3 regions of the Lysinibacillus sp. FSL K6-0075 genome follow, and region 3 is predicted to be linked to each of the others. Evidence: riboswitches for the same ligand, from Rfam matches in the RefSeq annotation. Region 3 holds a riboswitch; each other region holds the start of a gene.
The links. A riboswitch is a leader RNA that binds a small molecule or an ion and turns the genes downstream of it on or off. The one in region 3 is predicted to bind thiamine pyrophosphate.
Positions count from the first base shown of each region.

Region 1: it holds a riboswitch for thiamine pyrophosphate, as region 3 does, so the genes downstream of both, MHB65_RS12920 (ABC transporter substrate-binding protein) here and thiT (energy-coupled thiamine transporter ThiT) in region 3, are expected to answer to the same signal.
Region 2: it holds a riboswitch for thiamine pyrophosphate, as region 3 does, so the genes downstream of both, thiM (hydroxyethylthiazole kinase) here and thiT (energy-coupled thiamine transporter ThiT) in region 3, are expected to answer to the same signal.

Region 1 is NZ_CP151947.1:2,623,528-2,629,666, forward strand. It holds gene MHB65_RS12890 (sodium/solute symporter) at 1-845, shown strand, start outside; gene MHB65_RS12895 (hypothetical protein) at 938-1,120, shown strand; gene MHB65_RS12900 (TatD family hydrolase) at 1,146-1,895, opposite strand; gene MHB65_RS12905 (ABC transporter ATP-binding protein) at 1,885-2,634, opposite strand; gene MHB65_RS12910 (ABC transporter permease) at 2,609-3,382, opposite strand; gene MHB65_RS12915 (thiamine-binding protein) at 3,382-3,672, opposite strand; gene MHB65_RS12920 (ABC transporter substrate-binding protein) at 3,674-4,669, opposite strand; TPP riboswitch at 4,824-4,934, opposite strand; gene parC (DNA topoisomerase IV subunit A) at 5,055-6,139, opposite strand, start outside.
Region 2 is NZ_CP151947.1:3,624,337-3,630,475, reverse strand. It holds gene thiE (thiamine phosphate synthase) at 1-578, opposite strand, end outside; gene thiD (bifunctional hydroxymethylpyrimidine kinase/phosphomethylpyrimidine kinase) at 568-1,392, opposite strand; gene thiM (hydroxyethylthiazole kinase) at 1,380-2,147, opposite strand; TPP riboswitch at 2,235-2,332, opposite strand; gene MHB65_RS17750 (acyl--CoA ligase) at 2,523-4,106, shown strand; gene sppA (signal peptide peptidase SppA) at 4,294-5,307, shown strand; gene MHB65_RS17740 (RDD family protein) at 5,320-5,946, shown strand; gene tpx (thiol peroxidase) at 6,071-6,139, shown strand, end outside.
Region 3 is NZ_CP151947.1:4,239,634-4,245,772, reverse strand. It holds gene MHB65_RS21240 (SMC family ATPase) at 1-1,627, shown strand, start outside; gene MHB65_RS21235 (hypothetical protein) at 1,669-1,791, opposite strand; gene MHB65_RS21230 (DUF4870 domain-containing protein) at 1,847-2,170, opposite strand; TPP riboswitch at 2,298-2,405, shown strand; gene thiT (energy-coupled thiamine transporter ThiT) at 2,540-3,100, shown strand; gene map (type I methionyl aminopeptidase) at 3,263-4,018, shown strand; gene MHB65_RS21215 (hypothetical protein) at 4,047-4,760, opposite strand; gene MHB65_RS21210 (polyphosphate kinase) at 4,960-5,784, shown strand; gene MHB65_RS21205 (GNAT family protein) at 5,945-6,139, shown strand, end outside.

The DNA.
Region 1 (6,139 bases), 1.6 Mb from region 3:
CAATCTCTATGTTAATTGCGTTAGTATTAGGTACTGCGGGTCTTCCACATATCTTAATGCGTTTCTTCACAGTAAAAGACGCAAAAACAGCTCGTTCATCTGTTATTTGGGCTACTTGGATCGTAGGTATCTTCTACGTTCTAACAATTTTCTTAGGTTTCGGTGCAGCAGCATTCGTTGGGAAAGAAGATATTATCGCAGCAAACGCTGCTGGTAACATGGCTGCCCCACTACTTGCAGAAGCACTTGGTGGCGACATTCTATTCTCATTCGTTTGTGCGGTAGCATTCGCAACAATTTTAGCGGTAGTAGCAGGTCTTGTACTATCTGGTGCATCTGCCCTATCACATGATATTTATGGACAAATTATCAAAAAGGGTAAAATTACAGAAAAAGAGCAAGTTCTTGCAGCTCGTATCGGTTCGATTACAATCGCTGTTATTTCTATCCTATTAGCACTTGGTGCACAAACATTAAACGTTGCATTCTTAGTATCTTTAGCATTCTGTATTGCAGGTTCTGCAAACCTTCCAGTAATCATTTACACAATCTATTGGAAACGCTTTAATACAGCTGGTGCTGTTACTGCGATGTTAACAGGTTTAATCTCTGCATTAGTATTAGTTGCTATGTCACCTAACGTGTGGAATCCAGTTGAAGGTAAGGCAATTTTCGTTGGTGATCCATTAATTATGTTAACGAACCCAGCCTTAATCTCTGTACCACTTGGTTTCCTTGGTGGTTTCATCGGCACATTACTTTCTAAAGAAACAGATGATGCGAAATATCGTGAAGTTGACGTTAAAGCTAACACAGGTATTTCTGTACAGGACGTATCTCACTAATACACTCGACAGCCTCGTAAGTATCTTGCTTACGAGGTTTTACTTTTTCTTCCCTATTCGCTACTATAGATTTAAATAATGAATTGGAGGTTATGCTCGTGTCACAGTCTAACGCTAAAAAAAAGCGTATGCATATTAAACGCACAGTCGGTAAAGATGTTGAAAAAAATCGACAATCTATCTCTTTCAGTACACATGAACGCTTAACGAAAACAAAGAACGAAAAATTGGAGCATGATTATACAAAATATAAAAAGCAGTATAAGGACGATTAACTCGTACCCTATACTGCTTTTTCTTTTAAAGCCGATAGAAGGCTTTCGTGTTTTGCGTAATGATTTTGGCCGCTTCCTGTATTGACAGTCCTTTGATAGAGGCAATCACCTCAAGCGTAGAATGCATCATCCATGGCGATGTACGCTTGTTCGTAAACGGTCCTTCAAACGTCCAAGGACCATCCGTTTCCACCATCATCCGTTCAATCGGATAAGCATGAATTAGCTGTTGAATCTCCTCTTCATACAAACAATCTGGCGTAATGGAAATAAAATAACCACGCTCGATCATGCGCTTCACAACAGCTTCATCCCCTTTAAACCAATGAAAATGGGCTTGACTCATCTGATGCTTTTCCAGCAAATCACACACAACACTAGCGTCCTCATATACAGCGTGTAATACAATCGGCTTATCAAGTTCCTTCGCCAATACAACAAAACGCTCTAATAACGCCACATAAGGACGGTCATCCATCGCTTGCTCTTGCCTTAAATAATAAGGTAAACCTACCTCACCAATAGCGACCATCTCATCCTGATACGTACGAATCCAATCGAATAAAGCTGCCTCGTCGCTTGGACTTAGTAAAGGCTGTTCAGGATGGAAGCCAAAAGCAGCCTTTACTTGCTGATAGCTGTTCGATAAACGCAACGTTCTTTCACACGAGGATAGTTGCATGCTAACCGCAATCACAGCATCGACCTCTTCCAACAATAATGGAATTTCCTCATCGTTATACTGTTCCAAATGAATATGCGCATCAATCAACATACATATCACCCTTTTCTTCTTGTAAATACGTAAATAGCTGTTGCTTTAACGCTGTGAACGCTGCGGAATGTCGAATCTCCTCTTTCCGTGGTCTCTCAAAGGGCACGATGATTTCCTTTTTAACAGTTGCTGGACGTTTGGTTAAGACAAGTATGCGATCCGCTAAAAAGAGAGCTTCCTCAATACTATGTGTAACAAATAGGATTGATTTACGATACTCTTCCCAGATGGATAAAAGCCATGCCTGCATTTCCAGTCTTGTAAATTCATCCAACGCAGAAAATGGTTCGTCTAAGCATAAAATCGGCTTATCACTAACCATTGCACGAATGAACGATACACGCTGCTGCATGCCTCCTGACAGTTCGTTCGGATAGGCATGGATAAAGGAGGCAAGACCAACCTTTTCTAGCCATGCCTTGGCACGTTCCACATCAGGTTTATGCTGTAATTCCTCTACAAGCGTGACATTTTCTAAAATCGTACGCCAGGGTAATAGGCAAGGTTGCTGTGGCATATAGCCAATCGTTCCTCTTTTTTGCTGGATATCCTCTTCATTTAATAAAATGGCTCCTTGATCAATTGGCGAAACACCACCAATTAATTGAAAAAGTGTGCTCTTACCACTGCCTGAAGGACCCACAATGGCCACAAACTCACCATCCCTTACGTCAAATGAAAGTTGATCAAGGACTTTTAGTGTATCGAAGGATTTAGCGATGTTTTGAATGCTGAGCATGATAGCCTCTCCCCTTCACCATGAATTTTTCAATCAAACGAATCCCGCTAAACAATAGTAAACTCAAGAGAACAATCGCAAAAATTGCCACAAATACACGATCTGTGCGGAAGGAGGACTGAGCTAATGTCATGTAAACACCAATACCCTTTTTTGCACCGAGCCACTCCGCAATCACAGCCCCCATCACACTATATGTAGCAGCAATTTTAACGCCTGAGAAAATGGCTGGATAGGCATGAGGCCATTCCAGCTTCCAAAAGGTTTGTGCCTTGGTAGCACCGATCATGGCAAAATAATGCTTTAATTCAGGGGCCGTTTGCCTAAATCCATCCATCGCTGCAATGACAATTGGGAAAAAGCACACGAGGCAAATAATAATGAGCTTCGGTAATAAGCCAAAGCCAAACCAAATAATAAGCAATGGTGCCAAGACAAGAATGGGAACATTTTGCGACATAATAAGAATTGGATAAAACAACTCCCGAATGAATGTAAAACGATGCAACACAATCGACACCGTTAGACCACAAGCAATGCCAATGGCCAGACCTAGTAAGGCTAATTGCACCGTAGCAAATACATGTGGTAGAAAGGTTTGATACGACTGAAAGGCTTCCGACAAAATACTACTTGGCGCAGGTAATAACCAATGTGGAACTTCAGCAAAATGCACGATTAGTTCCCATATGAATAAGAGGAAGGCGATAAAAATTATCGTCCTTCCCTTTTGCAATGCACGTTTCATTACTGATATTTCTCCGTTAATGTATCCATCGTAATACCCTTTGGCTGATATAAAATTTTCACTTGTGTAATAACATTAATGGCACCAAGCTCGATCATCTTCTCATTCATTTTTTCAATGATTTGGAGCAATGTAGAAAGCTCGCCTTCCATCGTTGTTTCCAATGGATGTACCTCATATTTCACGCCAGAAGCATCGATCACAGCAATCGCTGCATCCACATAAGGTATAACATCTTCATATTTCTCTGTCTTTGGTATGATTTGCACACTGATTAATGAATTTGCCATCTTAATTGGCCTCCTTTTTAGGTAAGAAATCATTTGTAAAGGCTTGTTTCGCATCAAACTCGCCCTCTAGTACATGATTGCTAGACATCCATTTTGCATAGTTTTCCCACACAGAAAGCTTTTGCTCTCCCCATTGCTTGGCATCATCCTGATATTTATCTGCCAGCCATTCCTGACTTTTATGCACTAGCTCTTTATCTAAATCTGGAGCTGCTTCGATTAAAATATCAGCCGCTTCACTTGGGTTTTCTATTGCGTATTCATAGCCTTTTGATGTAGCTGCAACAAAGGCTTTGACAACATCAGGGTTGTCCTGTAGCATTTTTTCATTCGTAGCTAGAACAGGTGTATAGTAATCCAATTGATCACTATAATCCGTTAGATACAGCATATTAATCTTTTCCCCACGCAGCTCAGCTTCAATCCCAGTCCATGCATAATAAATCCAAGCAAAATCAATGTCTTTTTCCATCATTGTGAAGAAATCTAAATCCCCTGCATTGACGATATCTAGCTTATTGATATCTGCCTTTTCTGTTTGCATTAATGATTGGAGAACGGCTTGCTCTAATGGCGCACCCCAACCACCATAAGTTTTACCTTCAAAATCCTTTGGCGATGTAATGCCTTTTGATGCAATAGAAGCAAAGCCAGATGTATTATGCTGAATAATCGCTGCGATAGAGACCAGCGGCACATCTTGTACACGCGCCTGTGTAATGCCTTCCTGATAGCTCACGCCAAACTCTGCCTTTCCAGAAGCAACAAGCTGATCTGCGCCCGCCTCACCAGGCATAATTATCTCAACATCTAAGCCCTGTTCCTCAAAATAACCGAGTTTTTTTGCGACATACAGACCTGTATGATTCGTATTCGGTGTCCAATCCAGTACCACAGACACCTTTTTCAGCTTGTCAGTCGCCTGCTTGTCCTCTTTTTCACTACAGCCCACTAAAGTCAAAAGTGCTGCCAATAGAATAAATAACCATTTTTTCATGCGAAAGCCTCCCAGTTTGTAATATGAAAGTGTTCATGAATGAATGTTGTCACCAGAAGAAAGCGTATACAAGGTTTTCAAGCTATCGCCTGAAAACATAAAAAAACGCCTAGGATTCCTCCCAGACGTATTACAATCATTCTTCAAAACTTTGCTTTTTTGAATAGATGTTCCCTACGCTGGTACGAGCCAAATCAGGTTCAAAGGGTCAGCGTCTATCGGACACAATCTCAGCTAGCAACTACTAGCCCCCCTACATTCTTTCGCTATGAACTTTTCGATGATTATTATACCCATAGTTACACTTAAATGACAAGGTGCTATTTTTGAATAGCGATTGTATTCAAGACAAAAGCCCAGCTCTCCTAAGAGACTGGGCATGATATTAGCTAGGTTTCTGTTCTTTTTTGGCTGTTAATACATGGGAAATCGCCCCATCTGTTGCAATATCCACTTTAAACGAACCGTTGGAATGGCGATCTGCACGAGACAATGCTTGTACAGCAATTACCTCTTGAACGCCTTTTTCGGTTTCAATCACAACCTGCTCCTCGTCTGTCGCTTGTATAACTGCTACAATTCGGTGAGGATTTGCTTTTAACTCTGTTAATACTTTTAGTCCACGTTTTGCACGACTTGCTACTTCAACTTCAGCGACATTCATTTTCTTCACGGCTCCACGCTGTGTCACAATCACTACATATTGTGTAACATCAGGCTGTAGCACATTGACACCAACTAAGGCTTCTCCATCTTTTAGCGTGATCCCTTTCACACCGCCTGTTTTCACACCTGTAACGGGTAGTTCCTCCATCGGGAAACGAATCGCATAGGCTGTATCCGTTGTTAGCATCAGTTCTACATCATCCGTCACAAACGATGCATAGATCATCGCATCACCAGCCTTGACGTTCATCGTTTTAATTGGCTTTGAATAACGTGTTACCGCATAGTCTGCGAGTGGTGAGCGCTTAATTTGACCATCTTTTGTGGCTGTGAAGACATACGTATTTGGCTGTTCAAATGTTTCGAAGCCATAAACCGCAATAATCGATTCATCTTCCCCTGTTGGGACAATACTGGAAATATGCTGGCCCAGGTCCTTCCAGCGTATGTCAGGAAGCTCATGAACAGGCTGATAAATATAATTACCACGATTTGTGAACAGCAATAGATGGTGCTGTGTATTTAAGTTTGCTTCATACAATAAATAATCCGAATCCTTCATGGCAAAATCTTGCCCATTTGAAGCGGCATGAGAACGTGTCGATGTACGTTTAATATAACCGTCCTTCGTCACTGTCACGACAACCTCTTCACTTGGCACAAGGACATCTAATGTAATTTTAATTTCTTCAATTTCTTGCTCAATCTTCGAGCGACGTGGCTCTGTAAAGCGTTTCTTAATGTCTAGCAATTCTTGTTTAATAACACGTACTAGCTTAGCTTCACTTTGTAGAATCCCCTCTA
Region 2 (6,139 bases), 620 kb from region 3:
ATAGCTGAAATCACAGTAATACCATCAGCACCAGCTTGAAATACAGTATGTGCATTTTTACAATTAATTCCTCCGATTGCTACAATCGGTAATTCAGGATGAAGATAACGAGCCTGCTGTAAAAAAGATGTGCCACAAGGTGGTTGTGCATCACTTTTAGAAGATGTTGCAAAGATTGGACCAATCCCTACATAATCAGCTTGATGGTTAATAGCCGTTTGCAATTCGTCCTGTGAATGGACAGAAACACCAAGAATCATGTTCCCAATTCTTTTACGTGCTACTCCAACAGGTAAATCATCTTGTCCGATATGAACACCATCAGCACCGAGTCGCATCGCTAGCTCGACATCGTCATTAACGATAAAGGGTACACTATACTGATGACATCGTTTTTGACATTGGCGTGCAAACTGTTCATAGGCTAATCCAGTTAACGCATGAGGACCTTTTTCGCGAAATTGAAACATTGTAATGCCTGCTTGTAATGCCTTTTCTAGGATATAGATCGATTGTTCATGATGAGGAACATTGCTCGTACCCATAATAAAATAAAGCTGCAAATCCTCACGTTTCATGAATAATCACCTCACAGGCTTCCTTATGCTGTTGATAAGCAAAATGATTTGTGGGTCCATGACCATTTCCAATCGATAAATCATACATAATTGCTAATTGGATAAACTTTTTAGCTTCAATAATGGCTTCTTCCATAGCAAATCCTCGTCCAAGAAAAGCAGTAAGTGCTGCTGAAAATGTACAGCCAGTACCGTGCGTATTTTTTGTTTGGATTCGAGGAGATTGCATCGAAAAAGATCGTCCATTTTTGAAAAATACATAATCAATGGCATATAGTGGATCTGTTAAATGTCCACCTTTGATGATGACACATTGTACACCAAGTTGTAACAAGCTTTGAGCTACTTCTTTCATATCTTCAAAATGATGAATAGATCTCCCTGTAAGTGTCTCTGCTTCGGGTATATTGGGCGTAACAACCGTAGCAAGTGGTAGTAAAGTTGAGCATAGTGCATCGATAGCTTCTTGCTGCAATAGGCTTTCTCCACCTTTTGCAATCATCACAGGATCAACAATCAGTGGAATGTTTAGCTCACTGATCATACTTGCGATTGTTTTGATAATAGCTGAGGAATAAAGCATTCCTGTTTTAATCGCAGTTATTGAAAAATCTTCTACTAAGGCTTCGAATTGTTTTTTTATAAAGGAAACGTCAATTGGGTAAACACCTGTTACACTCAATGTATTTTGTGCAGTTAATGCTGTAATAACAGAAGTGCCAAACACTTTTAATTCCTGAAATGTTTTTAAATCAGCCTGTATACCAGCACCGCCTCCGCTATCTGAGCCAGCAATCGTCGTTACAATATGCATGAAGCTTCACCATCCTTTGACAAACGATGTATAGCATTAAGTAAGGCGATTTGAAAATCACCGATATCTGCAGTAAATGCTGATGCTAGTACACCTGCTTTTTTATAGTAAGTAAGTGTTTCTGTTAATTGCTGGTAAGGGTTAGGTCCAACACGATAGGCAGCACCGCAAATTGCGCTTAGTAAACAACCTGTACCCGTTACTTCCGTCATTTGTGGATGACCACCAGCAATCCATTGGCTATGCTTACCATCAGTTATAAAATCACGTTCCCCCGTTACAATAACTATGCATTGATAGCGTTGAGCCAATAATGTGGCTTCTGCTTCCATAGCGATGGAGCCATGACCACTATCGACCCCCTTTTGTTGCCAATCTACACCGGCTATTGCAGCAAGCTCGCCGAGATTACAGCGAATCACAGCAAATTGTATGTTCTCAAGTAAATGTTTGACGGTTTCCTTACGATAAGTTGTGGCTCCAACTCCAACAGGATCTAAAATAACAGGAATACCAAGTGCATTCGCTTTTTTACCTGCTAATAGCATGGCGCTTTTTGTACGATCATTAAGCGTTCCGATATTAATTAATAGTGCTTGAGCAATCGCTACCATTTCCTCTACCTCTTGGCTGTCATCAGCCATTACCGGTGAGGCACCTATTGCTAATAAACCATTTGCTTGAAAATTTGCCACTACATAATTGGTGATGCAATGGACGAGTGGTTGCTGTTGACGAATTGTTTGAAATATCATTGTAGTCCTCCTCTGTGGATGGACGTAAGCATGCAAAAAAGGCTCTTTTTGTGTAAAAATGCACGAAAAAGAGCCTTTCATCTGTAAAAAACGATGTCTATTGCTCCCTACGTCAGTATTAACTAACAGGTTCAAAGGGTCAGGTTTTACCTTCTCAACTCTTGCGAGTCCCCCTGCAATCTTGTATTTAGTTGACCAAAATGTACCACACTTTTCATATGTATTCAATAACTAGTTTTCCTATAAACAAAACGTGACTGATGCCATATAGCAAAGTATGATAGTTGTCATGACTTTAACGAAATTGAGTGTAAACCATTGAAAATAATGAAAAAGGAGTTTTATAATGTGTCATAGCAAAAGGGGGCATTTGCCATGAAAAGACAAGATTTAGTTGCACCAGAATGGTATAACATAGCAGAGGAAATTGAAAAATATGCGCAGGATGCAACAAAAAATGCTTTAATCATTTATGAAGAAAATCAAGACGTCCAATTTATTACATATGCACATTTATTGGAAAAAGCGAATCAAGCAGCACATGTTTTCACCAAGCAAGGCTTAAAGAAAGGTGATGTCATTTTAGTGATGGTACCACGTTCAGTGGAAGCATATATTGTGTATATTGCTGCATTGAAAGCGGGTTTAACCATTATTCCAAGCTCAGAAATGTTAAGAACAAAAGATATTGAATATCGTATTCACCATGCCAATGCTAAAGCGGTTATTGCATTTGAACCTTATATTGAACAATTTGATGAAGTGGGGAATTTACAAGGCATATTGCAATTTGTCATAGGGCATGCACACGAACCTTGGCAGAACATACTTGAAAAAATGCATAATCAACCTACAACCTACATAAACCCTATCCCGACTAAAAGCACTGACAATGCATTTTTAGCCTATACAAGCGGAACAACAGGAAATCCGAAAGCAGCGGTGCATACTCATAGTTGGGGCTATGCACATTTACGAACAACAGCACCACATTGGCTGGGTGTACATGAAAATGATATTGTTTGGGCAACTGCAGCACCAGGATGGCAAAAATGGATTTGGAGTCCGTTTCTTGCTACTTTGGGTAGTGGTGCTACCGCATTTGTCTACAAAGGTAAATTTGAAGCAGCTACTTATTTAGCATTGCTTGAAAAATTCAAAATCAATGTACTATGCTGTACACCAACAGAATATCGTTTTATGGCAGCGCTTGAAAATTTACATGAATATGATTTAAGTGCAATTCGCCAAGCTGTATCAGCTGGTGAGCCTTTAAATAGTGAGGTCATTAAAGTTTTCTTGGAAACATTCAAATTACAAGTACGAGATGGCTACGGGCAAACGGAAAATACATTATTGGTGGGAACAATGGTGGGGATGGAGGCGCGAGTTGGCTCTATGGGGAAACCTACTCCTGGCAACACCGTTGAGATTATTAATGATTTGGGCAAACCCGTTACTGTGGGAGAAGTTGGCGATATTGCTGTTCATCGTGAAACACCAGCCCTCTTTAAAAAATATTTAAATGATCCTGAACGTACAAATTTACAATTTCGTGGGGATTGGTATATTACAGGAGATCGTGCCTATAAAGATGAAGATGGCTATTTTTGGTTTGATGGCCGAGGCGACGATGTCATTATTTCCTCAGGCTATACGATTGGACCCTTTGAAGTAGAGGATGCCCTAATGAAGCATCCGACTGTGAAAGAGGCTGCAGTGGTTGCGAGTCCTGATAAAGTCCGTGGAAATATTGTCAAGGCATTTATTGTTCTGCGCAACGATGAAAAAGGTGATGAAGCACTTATTCAAACACTTCAAAGTCATGTGAAATCACTGACTGCTCCATACAAATATCCACGTGCTATTGAATTTGTAGAGGAGCTACCGAAAACATCTTCAGGGAAAATTAGACGTGTCGAATTACGACAACAAGAAATCAAACAACTCCAATCATGATCATTTCCTAGGAAATAATGTCGAAAATCAAAGTTCATGCAAAGGTATGGACTTTGATTTTTTTAATTTTTTTAGGTAAGGTAGGATAAGGAAATAAATAGCATAAAGCTTTTTGCATAGTATTATTGCAAAAAAATGAAACAAATGTGTAATTCATACGTATTACGTGTTAAGGAGGCGGAAAGACATGAATGTAAAAAGGTGGGTTGCTTTAGTAGTTGCAGGTGTTCTTTTACTATTTTCATTAGGAATTAACACCATTTTTGCGCTTTTTAAAGCAGATTTCCTAGGTAATTTTGATAGTTTAATGGCAGGTAATAATTTAGATGTATATGAAAATGTAATTGAAGGGGAAAATTTTGATAAGCGAATTGCTTATTTAAAGGTAGATGGAGCGATTCAAGATATTGGCTCAAGTACATTGTGGCAACCAGTTGCCTATGATCATCAATTTTTCTTAGAACAATTGGATAATATTTTATATGATGAGTCCATACAGGGTGTTGTTTTAAGCGTCAATTCACCAGGTGGTGGTGTGAAGGAATCAGCAGAAATCTATAAAAAGCTTCTGAAAATTAAAGAAGAACGACAAATTCCAATTTATGTATCAATGGATTCTATGGCCGCTTCAGGTGGTTATTATATTTCGGCACCTGCAGATAAAATATTTGCCCATCGTGATACAATAACAGGTTCTATTGGTGTCATCATGCAATCCATTAACTATCAAGAGCTGGCTGAAAAAGTTGGTGTTAAATTTGAGACGTTTAAATCAGGGGAGCATAAAGATATGCTAAGCCCAATGCGTGAAGTGACAGCAGAGGAACGTGCAATGATGCAAGATATGATTAATGAAACGTACGAAGAATTTGTAGATATTGTAGAACAGGGACGTAATATGTCTGAAGCAGAAGTGAAGAAGGTTGCAGATGGTCGTATTCTTGGTGGTACAAAAGCGCTTGAAGCAGGATTAATTGATGAAATTGGTGATGAAGAAGCGGCCATTGCAGCTCTTCGTGAAGATTATGGACTTGAAGATGCCGCTTTATTTGAGTATTCATATGATATGGGTGGCTGGCAATCATACGTTGGTATGAAAATTGGCTCCATGTTTGGTCCATCTGCAGAAGAGAAAATGCTAATGAAAATCATGACGGACTATAGCGCACCGAAAATGATGTATCTATACGGGGAATACTAGGGGGGGAGCACAATGACAAACAATGAAATTGTTATGCAAGGTTCACCCTCTATGGAAAATGGCTTTCTTATGAAGACATCAGGAGAATCAGCAAAGCATAAAAACTATGCATTAAAAACTGCTGGTTTTTGGGTACGATTTTGGGCATTTTTATTAGATGGATTCATTATTTCTGCTGTAGGTGGAATACTCGTTAATCCTATTTTTTATCTGATGGATTGGTCCTTATCTGATTCTGTTTGGTACGCGCCGATTTCTATTATTACAGCAATCTTCTACTATAGCTATTTTGTGTTGATGACAAAGTTCTTTGGGCAAACATTAGGGAAAATGGTATTTGGATTACGTGTGATTTCATTAAAGCATGATCAGCTAACTTGGTCAGATGTGTTATTCCGTGATTGGATTGGGCGTATCATCAATAATATTTTTATGCCACTGTATATTTTGGTAGTGATTTTACCAGAAAATCAAGGTTTACATGATTATTTTGCCGATACAACAGTGGTGCACGAAAAAATCTTTATTGAAAAGGATTCAACACCAACTACTTTACCAAAGCAAGAAGAGATTATAGAAACTACTGAACAAGAAGAAAAACTAGAACTAGCCAAGCTAGAGGAAAAAAATGAACAATAAACAAATGGCTGTCTCAAATTAGGAGACAGTCTTATCTATTTCTAAGTATGTAAGCTATCATAGTTGCAATTAATTCCCTTCATTTAGTAATATTATGTACATATGAAGATTAGGAGGCGTTTGTATGGCACAAGTAACATTTAAAAATGGTCCAGTGACACTAGTAGGAAATGAAGTAAAGGTGGGCGATCAA
Region 3 (6,139 bases):
AGCTATTCTCTATCAAGAAAGCAAAGAGGCACTTCAGCTATTGCAGCAACGGTGGTTGACGAGTCAGGCTAGTATTTTAGCCAAACAGCTGAAGGAGGGGGACCCTTGTCCTGTCTGTGGTAGTATGACTCATCAGAAAGCACACAATGAGCAACTGGAAGTTATCGAGCTTGCTGAAGTAGAAACATTAAGAGCGAAGGCATCTTCAGACGAGCGTAAATATCTAGAAAAAGAGGCATTTTTAGCATCTGCACAACAACTTCTTCAAGATGCATGTCAACAACTTGAGGCACAGCATATTAAACAAGAAGACCGAGCACAGATCACCGCTACTTTACATGAAGTGGAGAAAGAAATTGCTACCTTAAAAATTATTCATAACCAATTAGCTGATTTGCGATTAAAAATAAAACATCAGCATGATCGAATAGAACAGCTACGAAACAAGCAGAGCAAACTAGAGCAATATTTAGCGGAGCAGATGAAAGAATGGACAGGATTACAAGCGGTTGTAGAAGAACAGCTGAAGCAGATGCCAGCTAACTTACCAACTATACAGCAATTAAAGCAACAACTTACTGATGTCAGCAAACAGAAAGAAAATCTGCAAAAAAGATGGCAAGCGAGTCAAGAAAATTTGCATGTGGCAAAGGAAGCGGCTAGCAATGCAAAATTAACTGTAGAAATTGCCAAACAGTCTTTTGAGGAATTACAGCTCAAAATGAATGAAAAGCTTCAGCAATTTTCAGCAAATATGCAGGAAATAGGTTTCAATAGCTACGAGGAATATGCTACTGCCAAACGGAGTGCCATGCAATTAGATGCCATTCGAAAAACATGCAGCGACTATGCTTTACAAGTACACACTTTGCAAATCCAAATTACCGAAGGGGCTACATATCTTCAAGGGAAAGAGAAGCAAGATTTAGTGTTGATGGAAGCAAGGGTAGAACAGCATCGTATTTCCTATGAGGAAGCATTTAAACGTTTGCAACAGATGAATGGCTTTGCACAAGCATGCCAGGGCTTTATTGAAAAGGTAGAAGAAATAGCGAGAGAGCTTCAATTACTTGAACAGGAAGCAGGGCGAGTAAAGGAACTCTATGGATTATTAAATGGACAAAACGCGAAAAAGCTATCCTTTGAGCGTTATATACAAATTAATTATTTAGATCAAATTACAGAAGCTGCCAATATACGGCTGTATCATTTATCAAACGGTCAATTTGAGCTCAGACGCTCAGATAGATTGGAAAAGCATGCAAAGCAGAGTGGACTTGGTCTTGATGTTTATGATGCCTATACGGATCAATTACGAGATGTTAAAACATTATCAGGAGGCGAAAAATTTAATGCTTCGCTAAGTCTTGCTTTGGGAATGGCAGATGTGATTCAAAGCTTCCAAGGTAATATTCATATTGAAACGATGTTTATTGATGAAGGCTTTGGTTCACTCGATGAGGAATCACTAAATAAGGCAATTGATACATTAATTGATTTACAGGATTCTGGTCGTATGATTGGCGTTATTTCTCATGTACCTGAATTGAAATCTGCGATGCCAGCAGTTTTACATGTAGAAAAAACATTGAATGGACATAGTCAAACACATTTTGAAGTGAAATAAAACGAAGGCGTATTTCCGAAAAAAAGGAATACGCCTTCGTTTTATTTTTTTCGAGGTGTGGCTGTAGGCGTTGTTCCCTTTTTTGCAGCCATTACTTTTCTGACGATAGGAATAACAATCGGTGCTAACTTTACGGCGGTTTTCACAACGTTTGATACTTTCATCCAAAAACAGCTCCTTTTACAATTACTACTACCTGTTTCTCTTAAAAATAAAACATTAACGGATAACGCGAACAGCCTGAATAATATTCCAGATCACAATACCAAGTGAGACGAGGGCATAGATGGCGAATGAAGCAAACCAAATAATCATCACTGTATTATTACTGGAGGTTGGATCTAAACTAAATGTGGAAAAAACAAAGACAATAAAGAACAGGATGCCAAAAACAAAAGGAATTAAATGAGAGACAAGTGCACGAATCGAATGTTTTTTTACATCACTATCTTTTGTCACAATGTACACAATTAATGGAACGATGAAAGGGGCGAAGAAAATACTAAGATAACTAAAGGCAGCTAAAATTTTTTGATTCTCCATAGTTGTACCTCCTTTTTTAATATTTACGCATGAATAATAGCAAAGTTTCAAAAAAATAATGTATGGAAGAGGTTGTAATCCTCCTATCCTTTGCGTACAATGAAAATGTTCAAATAAATTCAGATGTAACGACCACAAGGGGAGCTGATGATGTCAGCTGAGACTGGGCACGTAATGCCTTGACTCTTCGAACCTGTAAGTTAACGCTTGCGTAGGGATGTGGATAGAAACCGACACTTGTACGATGTGAGGCTCTGTCCTGGCATCGTTTTTTTCATTCTTGGGGGAAAATGGTGTCAGAAAGAGACATATCAGTGCATTTCTATTCCTGCTCTTGTATCCTACATCGGAACAAAGGAGAGAATATGTATGGACAAAAAAAGACTGTTAATGCTAGTGGAGATTGCGATATTTGCAGCGATTGGGCTAGTACTTGATCAGGTATCCTTTAAAGTATGGGCACAAGGTGGCTCAGTTAGTCTTGTCATGGTACCTATTATGTTAATCGCGTTTCGTTGGGGCCTAGTAGCTGGGCTAACAACGGGACTACTTGTGGGTGTTATGCAAACAATGTTTGGTTCCTATATCGTGCACTGGCTACAAGGATTACTAGATTATGGTGTTGCTTTTACAGTTGTAGGATTAGCGGCAGTTGTACGTGGACCAGTGTTGGACGCTGCTAAACATATGAACAAAACAAAAATGGCACTTTATATTATAATAGGTACCGTTTTCGCAGGCTTCTTACGATACGCGGCACATACAATTGCTGGTGCTGTATTTTTTGCAGAATATGCTGGCGATCAAAATGCTTGGATCTATTCCATCATCTATAACGGTACATATATGCTACCAGCAACTATATTAACGGCAATCGTTGGTGTTCTTTTATTCACAGCCGCTCCACAATTAATGCAAAGAAAAGCTTAATGCAAGTCCCTTCACATGAGTGGGGGGACTTTTTTATTGTGAATAGCTCTTTTAGCACTTTGCAAAGTAGGAAAGCATACAATATTTAAAGCGTTTATCGTTATACGCATAAAAAGTTATGTTATATTAAAGAATAGATATTAGATGAAAGGGACGTTATAGATGATTGTAAAAACACAAGAAGAGATTGAAGCTTTTAAAAAAATAGGACGCATTTGTGCTGAAATTCGCGAAGCGATGAAAGCTGCAACAAAACCAGGTGTTACAACACTTGAACTAGACGAAATTGCTGGCCGCATGTTTGCGGAGGCAGGCGCTATTTCTGGACCGAAGGGAGAATATGATTTCCCTGGGTATACATGTATTAGTGTCAATGAAGAAGTGGCGCATGGTATTCCAGGAAAGCGTGTTATTCAAGAAGGAGATATTGTGAATATTGATGTTTCTGGCTCCTTAAACGGCTACTTTGCTGACACAGGTATCTCATTTGTTGTTGGTGAAGGCTATGAAGACAAAGAAAAGCTATGCCGTGTTGCCAAAAGTGCCTTTGATCGAGCAATGACAAAGGTAAAGGCTGGATCTAAATTAAATCAAATTGGTAAAGCAGTTGAACGTGAGGCGAATGCTAATGACTTAACTGTTATTATGAATTTAACAGGTCATGGCTTAGGTAAATCTTTACATGATGAGCCAAATCATATTTTAAACTATTATGATGCATGGGATTCTACCATTATGAAAGAAGGTATGGTGCTTGCGGTTGAGCCATTTATCTCAGCAAAAGCAGAGCATATTGTAGAAGCTGGTGATGGCTGGACATTCGTGACACCTGATAAATCACTTGTAGCTCAAATCGAACATTCAGTCATTGTGACAAAGGATAAACCAATTATCCTAACGTCATTAGACGAAGAATAGGATATAATGAAAAATCCTGCTAACCAATTTATTTTTGGTAGGCAGGATTTTTTTTAATAAATAAAATGCCAACAAAGAGAACACCACATAAAAATAAGGCGGCTGTAGTGACAAGTAGCTCATCAAAACCATTATGTATGGCGATTCCAATATAAGCCCAAATAAAAACACTTGGATACATAACATCAAAGTGATGGAAACGGATATGTAGCGCAATGGCTCCTCCTAATGTTAGTAAAATCACTGCCCAAAGAGGCGTACTAAGACCAAAGCCGTTCCAACCATAAGCCGTTAATGTAAAGCTTGTATTTGTGATAAAAATAAATGTCATCCATGCTAAATAAATGGAGAAAGGAATACGACCAGACAAGGCTTTGTCCTGAAGAGGGTACGTATTATACAGCATAAATAAATACAAGACTAAGAGTAATGTAATGCCAAGAGAAACAATAAATAACTCATGATGCCAGACGTATACCGTCAATGCTTGCAATATATTTATGCAACTAAAGAGCGCAGACTGTTTCAAAGTTGTCTTTTTGATGTTCATAACTAACCAATAACCGAGTAATAAATAAATGATAATCCAAATTACATGACTTATACTAACCGGTGCAAATACTACAGAAAAACGATTAGCGATTTCTAGCGAAGATTGACCGTTGATGTTCACGAAAAAGGATGAAAAGGTTAGGATGATTGAGACAAGATAAGAGATTGTCATCATGATAAACCGAGGCATGTTTTCCTCTCCCTTCGTGTTAGATTGTATAGGGAAAAGACAAATAAGTATAGTACTGTCACTTTTTTTATTATAACGGAAATTCCTAACAATGTATCGTGTTGTTTTACTAATAATATCTACAATTTACCATGCCTGATAGGCATCCATATATTTCTTTAGTACAATAAGAATATCCAAATAAAAGGAGTGAAGTTTCATGGCACAAAATTTGAAAAATCTAGACCTATCCATTGAACTAGACAAAAAGATGTATAAAAAGAAATTAAAAGTACTCCAATATGAAATGTTAAACGCGCAACAGTTTTTATTAAAAAATAAAATTGGCTTAATCTTGGTATTTGAAGGAATGGATGCGGCTGGTAAAGGTGGCGCTATTAAACGATTAATCGAACGCGTCGATCCACGCGGTTATGTTGTACACCCTATATCTGCTCCTCAAGCACATGAATTACGCTACAACTATTTACAACGATTTTGGAGAAAATTGCCTCAACATGGACAAATCGCTATTTTTGATCGCTCATGGTATGGTCGCGTATTAGTAGAACGCATTGAAGGATTTGCAACGAAGGATGAATGGTCTCGTGCTTATGAAGAAATTAATAATTTTGAGAAGATCTTAACTGCAGGAGATTACATAATTATTAAGTTCTGGCTTCATGTTTCAGATGAGGAGCAATTAAAACGCTTTAAAGAACGTGAACAAAACCCTTATAAATCTTGGAAGCTAACAGCTGAAGATTGGCGCAATCGTGATAAATCGCCACAGTATATTGAAGCAGCAAATGCAATGTTTGAAAAGACCGATAAAAAAGATGCTCCATGGATCTTAGTCGCTGGAGATGACAAAAAGTATGCACGTGTTCAGGTGCTTCAAGAAACAATTGCACACATCGAACGAGAAGCTCAAAGACGTGGTCTTCATTTAACAAATGTGTTAGACAATGCACAACTAGAGGATGCTGAATCATCCAGTTTGGAAATAGTAAACGAGAACAAGAAAGAACAAAAAACTAAATAATTGAATTGTGCTGCTATGACAATAAGACATGAGCTGTTTTGGTTGTAGCAGCATCTTTTTTTACATACAATAAAATATAAATAGGGTTTTCAATCAATGGATTGTAGCCAATGTAACAAAAAGGAATGTATTGATATTTATTGGAAGGCTAGTGTGGAGAATGGTGCTTAAAATTTGGAATCTATTAAGAAAAAAGGGTGGGAATGTGGTAACGATAAAGGGGGAAAAATGCTACATCCGCACATTCCAAGAAAAAGATGCACGAAGTTTAATGGGTCTCGTAAGCCGTAATAAATACTTTTGGTCTATATATGAGCCACTGCAAAGACCTGAATACTATACAGTTGACGCTCAA